3 regions of the Shewanella sp. LZH-2 genome follow, and region 3 is predicted to be linked to each of the others. Evidence: predicted binding sites of a transcription regulator. Region 3 holds the regulator's gene; each other region holds the start of a gene.
What was found. Region 3 encodes sigma-54, which starts transcription at its own class of promoters, with help from an activator protein. Its sites were predicted from a motif close to GTTGGCACGNNNNTNGNNT; they were not measured.

Region 1 (4,927 bases), 640 kb from region 3:
AAAAAGCATGACTTTTATTATTGCAGTAACAAAAGTCACAGCCTAATAGTGTGATTTCCTTAGCATGTAACTTAACGGCTAAATCAATTGCTGGGTGAATCACACTGCCATTTGTAAACAGTCTCAGCTTGGGGTTCAGCTGGGCCATGCTGTCGTAAATTTTACTTGTGCCATAAGCCACAAATCTTGGCCCTAGCCAATGGGCTAATACTTCGGGGGCTACCCGAGGAAAATACACAAGATTGATTTCTTGGGTTTCTGACAAAGGCAAATGATAGGAGGATATTAAACCGTCAATACAGACCACGATATCAGGCTTAATCTGATGATGAAGTAAGCCACGTAAAGCCGTATCCGCAGCAATCAACAAGGGTTTCGATGGGCTTAAACTCAGTTGCTTAAGATAAGCATAATGTTCTTCTAAAGACGGACCTGAGCCTATAACAATTGCTTTGTATGGATTGTAGCTTTTCGTTAAATGGGCAGCATCAGGATCGTTGGTAATAAAAACCTGATTATCGGCAAAGCGCTTAAGGATCTCAGGATCATCGATTTGATGGTGTCGATTGGTGAAATCACGATTAAGCTCCATCACCAAGAGATCCCTCAGTGTGGCATTGTCATCACTGACGAGATTGAGATCTGGGGTAATGGCAACATTCGGAAATTGCAGCGTGGCACTGGGCATCGCATTTAATAGCACATTCGGATGACTGAGCCATTCCCTTTGATCGGTGTAACAAAGCAGTAATGCGAATACGGCTAAGTTTAAAATGCAAACTTCGATTTTTTGATATTGCGGATTATCCGTTAATAGACTCGGCACATCACCCATACCCACGCCATAAACCGTGACTTGGTGAACATTTGAGGGAAGGGTACTAATAAACAGCTGTGCTTCAGCGATACGGTCATGGCGACTGCTGAGCTGAATACCATTAACACTGATAGTTTGGTTTTGGCCTTGAACTAAGTGCGCATCAAGATGGTCAATTGATTGGCTTTTTATCGCAGCAGCCACAATTGGCCAGCGTTTAGCAATAATACTCAGATTAGTGGCAAATAGTTCAGTCATTCCGTTTCCTCGGAAGCTTTCGTGTTGATATTACCGACATCACTATCTGGTCTCTCCACAGGGACTCGAACCCCGATCGGCCGCTTAGGAGGCGGCTGCTCTATCCTGTTGAGCTATGAAGAGACGCTGGTGATTATACTGGTTTTATCTTTGATTAAAAGGCTTATGATTTAGTTGCTTAAATCTTAAGCGCGATGTCGTTTATCTGTACATTGTAAACCGCATTTTGGTCAACGAGTACGGCTGTTGCACTTTCTTCACTCACTTGTTCAATTTGCACTGTTGCTCGGCTTTTGGTAGCAATGGCACGCATTTCATTGAGTCTATCCGGTAAATTGCGTTGTAACACCACTTGGAACTTATCACCAACTCGAATGCCATGTTTTCGGCCTAGGTTGAGAATAATCCGATCTCCTTGACGACTGACAACTTGCCCAAGTAGTGGTCTACAGTTGAGCGTGTTATCAATATCGCGAGTCGCTTCTTGCAGCAGTTGGCTGATATTTTTGCCGTAGGATGAACGCCAAAATCTATCACTATTGGGGGCAACAATGGCTTGTTCCTCAAATTCCCACCGAGCCGATGTGCTGTAGGTTTTGTTCCATACTTCTTCACCGCTAATGCCGTGATAGAGGCTAAGCTTTAATTGGAACTGCCTTTGTGGCGCTTCATCCCACCATCCCATAAAGGTGGCTTGTACTGGCTCGGTTGAAATATCAATAATTTGCGGTAGTAAAATGTATTGGCTATCGGTAATTTCACTCAGCCAACTCGGAAGTCTATAGCCGCGGATATCGACCAGTTCTTGTGCGATATCGAGTCTTTCTTTGGCATGGATATGGCTGTATCCAGTTGATGAGTAGCCATCAATACTGTTACCGAGTCTTTCGGAGATGACTTCTTCAAATCCTGATAATTGGCCGTAGCGTAATTGTGCTCGATCTTTTATTTGGGCTTGGGGAATAAGGATCGCGGCTTTTAATTGGCCCGTAGGGCATTGTTGTGTTGGGTCATCATTTAGATCGAGCCTGAGCGACACATAAATTTTATTCCCTTGAATGCGTTCACTTACTAACTGAATACTAATCGCTTGAGCGTTACGATTAATGGCGAAGCTGTCTTGCGTGAGATTGCCGTTGGTGGTTTGTTGTTCACTGGATATTTGGATCCCGGTGCTGAGGGTGGCATAGCTAACCGCTTGATTGATGGCTTCTTCCCGCGCTTGGGCGATGTTGCCATTAGTGATGATTGCTTCACCACTGGCTTCGACCCATTCTGCTTGCGCTTGATTAGCTTGAAGTGCGGCCAGCAGTAGGCTGCTAATGATGAGCAAGTGCTTTCTGAGTATGTTCATTAATAAGCCCTTCAGGTCAATTGTGCCAATCAGTTGAGTCAGTTTAATGGCGGTTTTATTGGCTGTAAAAGCAAGTTTCGTGCCTAATTTATGAAATATACCCAAACCATCTGAAGTTGCTGAATAGGTATAGAGGGTAAAGTTATTGGCACTGTTGTCGATAATCAGGTGAGTTAATCAAGGATTGTATTTTGACTTGGTCTAATATTTGCAATCTTTTTGACTAAAGATTGCGGCTCGCTTTGAGGCGCATTGATATCGATAATGAGGTTATTCCCATGCTAAAGCGTGCGTTCATTCCCCTGGCTCTTTTGGCGCTGATTGGGTGTGCGACTAAACCCGTTGTGCCGCCAAAACCTAGCCTAGTTGATGGCAATGGTTTGCCGCCGACAGCGGTGATTAATCATTTAGCGCAGCGTATTGTGACTGAGCTAGTCAAGCAAAATGATGCATTGCGTCCTGATCAACCTATTGTTGTAACTACACCAGTATTAGTTGGCGACATGACGAGTACGAATGCGGTTGCGCTGCAATTGCAGCAGGGACTCATGGCATCGTTGCACAGTTTTCAATTTAATGTGGTGGAGTTAAATCTCGCTGATGGACTGCGTGTTACTGGTGAGGGCGATTTTATTTTGACGCGTGACTGGCAAAAATTGTCTACTAATTTGCCTGTTGACCATATTGTGGTATCCACGATGAGCCCGACGACCAATGGCTTAGCCATTAATACTCGAATCGTTACCTTAAGTAACAACCGAGTGGTGTCAGCTTCACAGACCTTTGTTACACAAAAAGAATTAAGCAATTATATGCAGCCCTCTGAGCAAGTGATCTCCCACGATGGGATTTTATATCGTCAGTCGGCTCCCGGTATGAATGAAGTGCGTGTATTAGGAGATGGAAAATGAAACGCTACCTGTTGGTGATTGCGGCGCTTCTACTGACAAGTTGTGCCTCTAGAGACAAGTATGTACAGTGGGAAGATGTTCCTCCATCTAGCTTCCCTAAACTAACGGCCATTGGTTATGCCCCGTTAGCGACTCAACCAGCGAAAGAGCAATCTCAAAGAATGTTGATGGCGATGCAAGCATCCAAAATTGTGGCTTACCGTGAGCTAGCTGAACAAGTATATGGTCAAAAGATCACCGCTAACAGCAGTGTCAGTGATTGGATGCTAACCGATGATAATGTTAAAGCTTCAGTCACTGGGGTGATCCGCGGCGCAAGAGTAGTTAAAAGTTATCCCGCAGGTGAGCATTATGTTACTGAGTTAGAACTTGATTTTTCTAAGGTATGGCAAATCTATCAACAGCAGAGTCGGCCACAGAGAATTAAAGAAGTCACTTACTTTTAAGGTGTCATCTCCTATCAACCAGAAGACAAGCATGAGATGGTTTGGGTACAGATAATCGATAAACAAAAACCGCGCTTACTAAGCGCGGTTTTTGTTTGAAATCCGTTTGTACTTATAACACCTTACGCTTTTAGATCATTGCCTAAGCTTGAGATTGTTGAGGTTTTACCTTTATCGTTATACGTCAGCGTGGTGGCATTTCGGCTCGCCTGCAAGGCTTGAGCAAAGCGGTTTAGGCTTGCAAGATTCATCTCGATCAAACTAGCATTTTGCGCGTTGAGATCTTTGCATTCCGCGAGAGCCTCTTTAACCACTGCCATTTTATCGGATAGCTCAACTTGCTCCGTGAGTAAGGCTTTATCGCTGTGACTAGCCAGCAAGTCATCATTTGCTTTAAGGGCTTGTAGACATGTTGATTTTTGCTCAGCAAGCGACAAAAGCAAATCGGCGTTTTGGTCAACCAAAGCGCCTTTTTCCTTAAGAATAATTTGTTTAAGAACAGCCAAATGGGCGTGTTGTTGATCTACCAGTTTAGCTATTTCTGTCATAGTTACTCTTTATTAAGCTCATTTAATTCTGCTTCGAAGCTGGCAATATTTGCAGCCAACTTTTCGGGATCAATTTTATAACGACCTTCGGCAATGGCTTGTTTTATTTCGGCCACTTTCTTTTGGTCGACTTCAGGTAGGCTGGCCATTTTGGTTTGAGCTCCTTGTAACTGTTGAGCTTGAGCCGTAATGACAACAGAGTCACCTTTTAGTTGAGTTGATTTAGCCGCTACCTGAGAGGTTTTCTCGCTTTCGCTGCTTTGTTTAGTGCTGTTTGAACGGACTTGTGCGGCCGCTCCGGCGTTAAATTTGCTAATATCAATTGCCATTTTAGGCTCCAGCGTCATGTATACGGATTTCTTAACTGGGGTATCGGCAGCTTATCGAAAAGCTTTAGCTTATTTTACATTCTAACTTCTACTTCGCCAATCTCCGTAATTATGGCATCTAGCTCTTTGTTAGAACTGCTATTTTTGATTCGAATTTGGTCGCCGATATTACCATCTTGCAGCGCCTCTCCCACAGTTTTTAGTACGAAGTTATTTGAACGCACATAAATCGACACTGTGTCATTTTTACAGACAAAGCAAAGG
Region 2 (4,927 bases), 1.9 Mb from region 3:
CGTACGGGCGTGATGGCGGGGGCGACTTGTCCTGAAGAGGTTATGCGTCGTGTACAGCAGTTGATGTATATGCAGGAGGTGTTAATCGGCTATGGCCAAACCGAGTGCAGTCCGTTAAATCACATTACTGAAATCGATTCTCCAGTGGAGAAGCGTGTTCTCACCGTTGGTCGTGCGTTACCCCATACTGAAGTGAAAATTGTCAATGAGTTTGGCGAAGTGCTGCCGATTAATCAGCCCGGTGAAGTCTGTAGCCGAGGATATTGCATCATGCAATGTTATTGGAATGATCCTGAAAAAACCGCCGCCACAATTGACAGTGAAGGTTGGTTACATTCGGGCGATATTGGCCAAATGGATGAGCAAGGTTACGTGCAAATTGTGGGGCGGATCAAGGATATGATTATTCGCGGTGGCGAGAATATCTATCCCCGTGAAATTGAAGAAAAACTCTATACCCACAAAGATGTGCAGGATGCCGCGGTGTTTGGCGTCCACAGTGATAAATATGGTGAGGAAGTCTGTGCGTGGATTAAAGTCCGCTCAGGGGCGTCGATTACTGAGGAGGATATTCGCCATTTCCTTACCGAAAAGTTTGCCTATTTTAAAGTGCCACGTTATATCAAATTTGTGGACCAATACCCGATGACCGTTACGGGTAAAATCCAAAAATTTAAAATGCGCGAGCTGATGTATCAAGAGCTGTACGAAGATATTAATGCCTAAAAGGCATAAACTTTCAAACCGACCCAAGCCCGAACGCTTGGGTTTATTTTTATATGGCCATCTGTGCTTAAGGAAAACATTGTCGCATGACCATCAGGTTTTCCTTCAGTCTTCCCCTTGTCGTAAAGATGTCGTTTTTGGCGGCGATAGTTCTGCCTACTCCGAGCATTGCTGTCTTAGCGTGGTTCTACAAGGCTAAACAGATAACAAATATTCGCTGTACCTATAGGTATGGCTGATTATACTGAATAGAGTTAAACCGATGAGCTATTTGTTTTTTTAGCGATTAATAGATGAGTCTTTGATGGAGGCATTATGATCCGCTGGTGCCCACTGATGTTTAGTTGCCTATTAACCGTGGCAAATACGACATTTGCTGACACGCTGAAGCTAACGTCATTACTTTGGCCGCCGTATTCCGGCTATCAACTCCAGCACCAAGGCGCGAGTGTTGCGGTGGCTAAGGCGGCATTTGAGCAAATGGAACAACAACTTATCGTGGATTTTTACCCTTGGAGCCGCGCGATTAAATTAGCCGTTATGCCGGGCTCTGACTACATTGGCTATTTTCCAGAATATTATTTTGAAACCGATAAGTTTATTTTTTCTAAACCGATTGGTATTGGCCCATTAGGTATTGTTGAGCAAAAATCCCGTCCCATTAGTTGGCATCATTTAGCCGATTTGAATCGTTATACTTTAGGTATTGTGCAGGATTATGTGAATACCGACTCGCTGGATGTAATGATTGCTTCAGGGAGTCAACCTGTTGAAGCGGCAACATCCGATGAGCAAAATATCAAAAAGGTGGCGGCTGGTCGTATTGACGGCGCTGTGATTGATATTAATGTGCTGCATTATCTACTTAAACAACCCCACCTTCAGCCGCTCGCAGATAAGTTACAGGTCAATCGACAACTTATTGCCAATAAACAACTTTATGTCGCGTTTCGTAATACAGAAGAGGGACGGCGTTGGCGGGATATTTTTGATCAAGGTTTAGCGAAGCTCGATATTGATAGCATTATGGGCGATTTGTTATTTCAGCAAGAAGCCTTAAGTCAGTAATGCTATTTTGCACCTAACCAAAGCTGTGAGATGACAAGTTTTGTCATCATTTTGTCTAACACCGCGAGTAATCAGTTGTGGGCGGCATTTCGTTATCACTGCTCAGCATGTTTGTGTGTGCCAGTGAGTATTTTGTCGGGTGATCGCGATGGGTTAATCAAGATCCAAACCAGCAGGGCATTGGTACAATATTTTAAGGTCGACTTAGTTGTGTTGGCCTATTGTGGTCATGACATCACCATAGATGCGCCAGCTAAACTGGCGCATTATCTCTTTGAAATCATCTGCTCACCGGAGCAGGATGCGGGTGAGCAGTTTGCTGATAGCGCTGATTTACTCAATGAATAAAGGGATTATTACGAAGCAGAATTAGTGCAATCGCTGCCGAACTATGCATCAGCACTACCCACCAATGCTGAGTAGTGCTGAGTAGTGCTGAGTGATATGCCTTACGCCTTGGCGATCATGGTTATTACGCTTTCGCTACTGTGGTTATTACGCTTTCGCTACTGTGGTTATTACGCTTTCGCTACTATGGTTTGCCCAATCGGCGTTAGGCTTAACAGCGCCAGCTTAAGATGTTGGATCCCGAAAGGGATACCGATAATCGTCACAAAGCAAGCAAGAGCATGGGCCAAATGACCTATGGCCAACCAAATCCCAAACAGTAAGAACCAAATGATATTGCCCACCATGCCAAAGGCGCCTGTTCCTAAATCTTCACGGCCAGTTAAATGACGGCGATTCATTTGTTCTTGTCCAAAGGGCCAGAAGGTCAATTCACCAATCACAAAGCAGGCGCGGCCGAAAGGAATACCGATAATACTGATAAAACACAAAATCCCCGCAAGCCACCAGGCTAGGCCCATCACAAATCCACCAAGGACAAACCAAGCAATATTGAAAATTAACCGTAGTAATGACATTGAAAACTCCTTATCTAATCCAAAATCTGTGCGACAGAAACAACATCAACACTCGAAATTATTAATTGATGCTTAAATGTCATAAGCGAGAATTATGCCAAAATATTTTTCATTAATAATCAATGGTATATTATGGTTTATACCTCTGCGGATTGTGAGTTAAGCTAATATTTCGTGAATTTCCTTAATTCTTAGGAAGAATTTGGCCAAGCCCGCGTTACACTAAACACCTTATCTCCCCTTGAGTAAATAAATGCTAGTTAATAGTCCCGTCGAATCATTTTCTTTTGCTGGCAGAGAGATCTTTCTTAAAAGAGATGATTTATTACATCCTGCTTTTAGTGGTAATAAGGCGCGTAAGTTTGCCTACTTTCTAGACCATGATTTTGCTGGTGTGACTAAGGTGATAGGTCATGGCTCCGCGCAGGCTAATTCACTGTATTCGCTGTCGGCGCTCGCCAAACTGAAAGGCTGGCAGTGTGATTTTTATGTGGACCATATTGCTAGCCACGTACTGACTTTACCGACAGGGAACTATGCCGCAGCTATCGCCAATGGTACACAGGTTATTGATTTATCAAGCCTGATAGCAGCTAATCCTTTTCTTCAGCGTGAGTCTAAGTGGACTTGCCATGACTATATTGAGCATCAAGTTTTGGCTGCTGAGCCTGACGCTTTATTTATTCCGGAAGGCGGGCGCTGTCAGTATGCGGAGTATGGTGTCAGTCTGTTAGCTGTTGAAATTGAGACTTGGGCAATGCAACAGGGACTGACTGAACTGAAAGTGTTTTTACCTGCGGGAACGGGAACCACGGCATTATTTTTAAACCAATATTTTGTGCGTAAGCAAAGTCACATTCGAGTGCTTACCTGCGCAGTGGTGGGCGGCGATGAGTATTTAGCGCAGCAGTTTTATGAGTTAAATCCTAACGCTGCTGAGCATCCACAGATTTTGAATGTGGGGAAGAAATACCACTTTGGTAAACTCTATCCTGAGTTTTATGCCATGTGGCAGCGGATTTGCGCCTCTGGCGTCCAGTTTGAATTACTCTACGATCCCTTAGGTTTTATGGTGTTAGAGAAGTTTTTACCGCAGTGGGGCGCAAGCCCTGTGATGTATATCCATCAAGGTGGTTTGCTTGGAAATGAAACCATGTTGCCACGTTATTTGCGTAAATTTGGTAAAAGTCGTACGACCCTATAGAGCAGATGATTTACTTAGTGACGCTAAGACATAATATGTTTGAAGCGACGTAATCTCTAAGTTAAGCTTACGACGTCAAACGATGGAAAATACTCATGACTGAAGCGGAATATCTCGCCAATTACGATCCTAAGGCTTTTAAGGCTCAGCTACTGACGGTTGATGCCGTATTATTTACCTATCATGATCAGCAACTTAAAGTACTTTTAGTACAACGCTCAAATCATCCCTTTTTAGGTTTTTGGGGATTACCCGGAGGATTTATCGATGAACATTCCGATAAATCCCTAGAGGAAGCGGCGTTACGCAAATTGCAGGAAAAAACGGCGGTAGTGCCACCTTATATTGAGCAGCTTTGCACTGTCGGTAATAGTCACCGCGACGTGAGAGGCTGGTCGGTAACCGTGTGTTATACCGCGTTAATGAGTTATCAAGCCTGCCAAACCCAGATTGATTCAGTGAGTGATGTTAAGTGGTGGCCGTTAGAGGATGTGTTACAGATGTCCTTGGCGTTTGATCATCTGCAATTAATTGAGCAAGCGCGGGAACGTTTAACTCAGAAAGCCTTGTATTCTTTAGTGCCAGGCTTTGCGCTGGCTGAACCTTTTACCTTGCCAGAACTACAACATGTGCATGAAGTCTTACTGGGTAAGCCTATCCAAGGGAAATCGTTCCGTCGACGGGTTGAGCAGGCCGATTTATTGATTGATACGGGCTTAAAACGTACTGAACGTGGCCGTCCAGCCAATTTATACCGTTTGAAGTCGGATACGGCATCGTATCGATTCTTAAGAAATTTAGAATGTTAGTCAAAGTGTTTGCCGCTTAAAGTGGTTACCCATAGCAATAATAGTGACAGATTATGCGGTACATACAGTTAGCTTGAGTTATCAGGGTTTATGTAGCCGTCGATGTTGTCGTAATACGTCCATTCTTTACTATCGATACCCATTTCCCCATTATCATAGCTAAATTGCACATAGTGTCTTAAGGACATTATATG
Region 3 (4,927 bases):
GCCGCACTTGGTCGCTGAGTTCATAGATATTCAGATTCGAGGTATCTATATAGTGATCCATCTGCTGTGACAGGGGCTCGAGCAATTTGCCTTCAAGCTTGATGGCTTCTTGCAGTGACACTCGGCTCTTCGATAAGGGATGTAAGCGCCGCGTTTCACTGTAGCGTTTGAGCAACACTTTATCGCTGGAGTTTAAGAAGAAGCTGGTGAGTTCAGTGCCCGTAGGCAGGCTGGCAAGCTGTTTAACCAGCACTTTGTCTTGCTCTGGTAAATTGCGCACGTCAACACTGATAGCAACGAGATCGTTACTGCCTTTGAGCTGTTCAAGCAAACTGCCAATCAAAGGCAAAGGCAAATTATCGACACAATAGTAGCCGAGATCTTCAAGCACTCTAAGTGCGACCGATTTGCCTGAGCCTGAACGCCCTGACACTATGACCAGTTTCATCCAATGATTACCTGATAGAGTTCCGTTTCATCATGCGTCTTGCGCAATTGTTTTAATATTTGCTTGTCACTGAGCTTTTCAGCCATGCATGACAAGGTACTTAGGTGCTGCTGACATTGGTCGGCAGGCACGAGTAGTGCAAATAAAATATCGACGGGTTGTTTATCGATAGCATCAAAGGCTATCGGCTCCTCACATTTTATCAATATCGCTATGGGTTGTGTTATATCGGTTAATCGACCATGTGGAATGGCGATACCGTTACCTATACCTGTGCTACCCATCTTTTCGCGCGCCACGAGGCTTTCGAAGATCTCTTGAGATGAGAGGGTGGGGTACTGGGCAGCGGCTAAGTCGCTGATGAGTTCCAGTACCTTTTTCTTACTGCCCGGAGTGGCGCAGGTTGTGCACTCCGGCCGCAGTATGGTACGAAGTTCCATTGCTAGTGTTTTGTTAACTTCTCTTTGTGTTTAATAACCTGACGATCAAGTTTATCAATCAGGACGTCTATGGCAGCATACATATCTGCATGCTCTGAAGTCGCGAAGACTTCACCACCGGTGAGGTTGATTCTCGCTTCGGCAATCTGTTGCATTTTCTCAACATTGAGCACAACGTGCACATTATTGATCTGTTCGAAATGACGTTCAAGTTTTGAAAACTTTTCCTCAACATATGCCCGTAACGATTCAGTAATCTCGATATGGTGTCCACTTAGGTTTATTTGCATAGAAACGTCCTCCGATACTCACAATAGGCTATAAACTTTTACGCTGATTGGAAGGGGGAATAAGCATCGCTTCTCGGTACTTCGCAATGGTTCTGCGCGCAACGTTAATTCCCTGTTCTGCCAGAAGTTGAGCCATCTTGCTGTCGCTTAATGGTTTTTTCTGGTTTTCCGCTGCAACCAGTTTCTTAATGAAAGCTCTGATTGCTGTGGATGAGCACTCACCGCCATCATCCGTCCCGACGTGGCTTGAGAAGAAATATTTTAGTTCAAAAAGTCCTTTTGGGGTATGCATGTATTTTTGTGTGGTCACCCGTGAAATGGTGGACTCATGCATCTCTACCGCCTCGGCGATATCGTTTAGGACCATAGGTTTCATGGCTTCTTCACCGTATTCGAAGAAACCCTGTTGGTATTGCACTATGCAGTTTGCCACCTTGAGCAGTGTTTCGTTACGGCTTTCAAGGCTTTTAATAAACCACTTGGCTTCTTGCAGATGGCCACGAATAAATTGGCTATCAGCTTGATTTTTTGAACTTCGGGCCATTGCTGCATATTGCTGATTTACGTTGATTTTTGGCATGCAGTCAGGGTTTAATTCGACCACCCAACGGCCGTTTTTCTTCGACACCGATACATCGGGGATCACATATTCTTCATCGACAGGGGTGATGAGTAAACCGGGACGAGGGTTCAAGGTTTGGATCAGCGCAATACTGTCCCTTAACTCGTCCTCTTTCAGTTTGGTCTTACGCATTAACAGCCTAAAGTCGCGAGCGGCGATCAGATCTAAATGATCTTTGATCAGCATGCGGGCGTTTTCGATGTGAGGGGTATCAGGCGAAAAATGAGATAGCTGGATCAGTAAACATTCGCTTAAATCCCTTGCCGCGACACCAACGGGGTCGAAGTGTTGAATACGCTTGAGCACGGCTTCAACTTCGTCGAGTTCAATCTCGGGATTGCCCATGGCTTCGAGGATATCTTCAGTGCTTTGAGTGAGATAACCTTGATCGTCGATGGCATCAATAATCGCGGTGGCAATGGCTAAATCGGTTTCAGAGAAGGGCGTGAGGTTTTTTTGCCATTCTAAATGTTCGTACAACCCCTCGCTAGTTTCCCCTTGGAAGGGCATGTCATCTTCACGGCTGGCGCCAGAACCTGAGTTTGGCGATGCGGTAAAGACTTCATCCCAAGTGGTATCCATGGGTAACTCTTCGGGCAGAGATTCTTTGGTCAGCGACTCGGCAATGTCCACGGTGGAATTATCTTGTTCCTGTGGCTGGGCAGTCGTTTCGCTAAAGTCGGTATCGGCGATATCTTGCTTACGTTCGCTAGGCGCGTCAAATTGCTCCTCTTCCAGCTCGAGAAGAGGATTAGAGTCTAAGGCTTGCTGGATTTCTTGTTGCAGTTCCAATGACGACAGTTGCAGCAGGCGAATGGCCTGCTGAAGTTGTGGCGTCATGGTTAACTGTTGACCCAGTTTGAGCTGGAGTGACGCTTTCATGTTACCGCTGATCCCTAGGTTATTATTGTGAGTTTAGGTCGCTTGATATCATATGGATGGAGCCTAGCGCTCTCAAATTCAAGGCTTATTAGCTTTGTTTTAGTAACTATAGCCTGAATTGTTCACCTAAGTACACAGCCCTAACTTGCTGATTGTCTAAGATCTCTGCGGGTGTGCCCTCGGCAATAAGATTACCGTGACTCACAATGTAAGCATGTTCACAGACGTCTAAGGTCTCGCGCACATTGTGGTCAGTGATCAGTACACCAAGGCCTCGGCTTTTAAGCTGCTCGATAATTTTCTTGATATCGATAACGGAGATCGGATCAACGCCCGCAAAGGGCTCATCAAGCAGAATAAACTTGGGGTTGGCCGCTAAGGCGCGGGCAATTTCGACGCGTCGACGTTCACCGCCCGATAAGGACATGCCTTGGCTGTCACGAATATGGGTGATATGGAACTCTTCTAGCAGTTGCTCTAGTGCTTCTTCGCGCTGGTCACTATTGAGCTCTTTACGGGTTTGCAGTACCGCCATGATGTTGTCGTGTACGGTTAATTTACGAAAGATACTCGCTTCCTGTGGTAGGTAACCAATACCTTTGCGGGCACGCAGATGCATAGGATCGGCGGTTAAATCATCATCGTCGATAAAGATATGGCCTTTATCGCTTTTAACTAAGCCCACGACCATGTAAAAGGTGGTGGTTTTACCCGCACCGTTAGGGCCGAGTAGACCGACGACTTGACCCGTTTTTACTGTCAGGCTGACATCTTTGACAACCTGGCGGCTTTTATAACTCTTGGCGAGATTCTGTGCTTTTAAGGTGATTTGGGTCATTTAGAATCCTGTTTTTTCACAGGTTTATCTGTTGGTGTATTTTTGAGTTCTTCCTGATAATTATCAGGTTGAATAATGGTAATTACGCGATCATCACCATTGCCGCTACTTTCGGCGATCAGTTTTTGCTGAATAATATCGTAACGAATTAAATTGCCTGTAACTTGACTACCCGCTTGGTCTAGGGTCGCTGTACCAGTTAGGGTCAACGTCCGAGTGGCCATTTCATAGCGAATCTCTTTGGCGCTAGCAGATGCAGGGCGGCCATCATCAAGGATTTGGCTGTAGGTTGCTGGATTTCCTGTAGCCAGTAAGACTTTACTATTTTCGCCTTCGACAGAAAATGCACGGAGTTGATCCGCATGGATTTTAATTGAGCCTTGAACAACTTCAACGGGGCCGAAGAAAATGATCTGATTGTTTTTAATGTCCGCAGTTTGACTGACGGCTTTAATTTTCACTTCTTGCTGTAAGTCACCGATCTTGGCGAAGGCATTCATGCTTATCATTAGCATTAGGCTGGCAAGTAATATGTTATTTTGCTTCATAGGTTCCTACTACCTGACTGGTCAATTGCACTTCCTGCGCGTTAAGGTCGGCATAAAGGCCTTGCCCTTGAATATTAAAATCTTTCCCTGTGACGTAAATGATGCGGTCAGAGGTCATTATCATTGTGTTGAGATCGAGTTCTAAAAAACTGGTGGACAAGGTTTGTATCGGTTCACCAGGGCTGATGGCATCGATAATAACATTATTTTCTAATACAACCTTGCCAGTATCTTTGTTGAGTCGACCTTGATCGGCTCTGATCTGCCATTTTGCTTTACCTTGGTCGGGATACACAAGATAGACAGGCTGAATAAAGTCGGTTTGGTTTTTAAGCTCATAGTGTTCCATGTGCTTTGCCGTGACGCGACTATTGACTTGTCCTTGCTCGTTAAACTCGATGCTGCGCAGATCTTCGATAATGTAGTCGGGTCGGTTTGAATCGTTCAGGCTGCTATCGGTATCGCCACCGCGTTTTTGTTGGACCTGCCAATACAGCACGAGTGCAGTACCAAAAAAAGCAATAATGGCGAGGGTCACACGACTCATATGCTCATCCCATGGGCTGAGGTAAATTTGTTTTGACTCAGAAGTAACAGATCTGTCAGCTCTCTGAGCGCACCATGACCACCATTTAACTGGGTCACAAAATGGGCGTGTTGGCGCACATAGGGATGTCCATCGGCGACACAGACGGCAAGACCGACGACATTCATCACTGGCAGGTCGACAATATCATCACCGATATAGGCAACTTCTTCTGGTGTGACATTGTAGAGCGACAGCAGTTCTTCATAGGGGACAAATTTATTATCCACACCTTGATAAATATGGGTTACACCGAGGGCCGTCATGCGGTTT

Region 1: JM642_RS06485 (flagellar assembly protein FlgT) is a predicted target of sigma-54. The motif match lies at 2,498-2,516, and genes of this name have one in related genera.
Region 2: JM642_RS11790 (YccF domain-containing protein) is a predicted target of sigma-54. The motif match lies at 2,804-2,822, and genes of this name have one in related genera.

Annotation. Positions count from the first base shown of each region.
Region 1 covers NZ_CP069350.1:1,436,109-1,441,035, forward strand. Annotated here, with positions in the region: gene JM642_RS06475 (6-hydroxymethylpterin diphosphokinase MptE-like protein) at 1-1,075, opposite strand, end outside; tRNA gene JM642_RS06480 (tRNA-Arg) at 1,123-1,198, opposite strand; gene JM642_RS06485 (flagellar assembly protein FlgT) at 1,254-2,429, opposite strand; gene JM642_RS06490 (FlgO family outer membrane protein) at 2,708-3,340, shown strand; gene JM642_RS06495 (LPP20 family lipoprotein) at 3,337-3,786, shown strand; gene JM642_RS06500 (flagellar protein FlgN) at 3,909-4,334, opposite strand; gene flgM (flagellar biosynthesis anti-sigma factor FlgM) at 4,337-4,663, opposite strand; gene flgA (flagellar basal body P-ring formation chaperone FlgA) at 4,738-4,927, opposite strand, start outside.
Region 2 covers NZ_CP069350.1:2,655,321-2,660,247, reverse strand. Annotated here, with positions in the region: gene JM642_RS11805 (AMP-binding protein) at 1-726, shown strand, start outside; gene JM642_RS11800 (transporter substrate-binding domain-containing protein) at 1,042-1,794, shown strand; partial or broken gene JM642_RS11795 (alpha/beta hydrolase) at 1,867-2,217, shown strand; gene JM642_RS11790 (YccF domain-containing protein) at 2,313-2,720, opposite strand; gene JM642_RS11785 (1-aminocyclopropane-1-carboxylate deaminase/D-cysteine desulfhydrase) at 2,974-3,924, shown strand; gene JM642_RS11780 (NUDIX domain-containing protein) at 4,020-4,733, shown strand.
Region 3 covers NZ_CP069350.1:796,780-801,706, forward strand. Annotated here, with positions in the region: gene rapZ (RNase adapter RapZ) at 1-448, opposite strand, end outside; gene ptsN (PTS IIA-like nitrogen regulatory protein PtsN) at 445-888, opposite strand; gene hpf (ribosome hibernation promoting factor) at 891-1,178, opposite strand; gene JM642_RS03655 (RNA polymerase factor sigma-54) at 1,207-2,682, opposite strand; gene lptB (LPS export ABC transporter ATP-binding protein) at 2,789-3,520, opposite strand; gene lptA (lipopolysaccharide transport periplasmic protein LptA) at 3,517-4,068, opposite strand; gene lptC (LPS export ABC transporter periplasmic protein LptC) at 4,055-4,615, opposite strand; gene kdsC (3-deoxy-manno-octulosonate-8-phosphatase KdsC) at 4,612-4,927, opposite strand, start outside.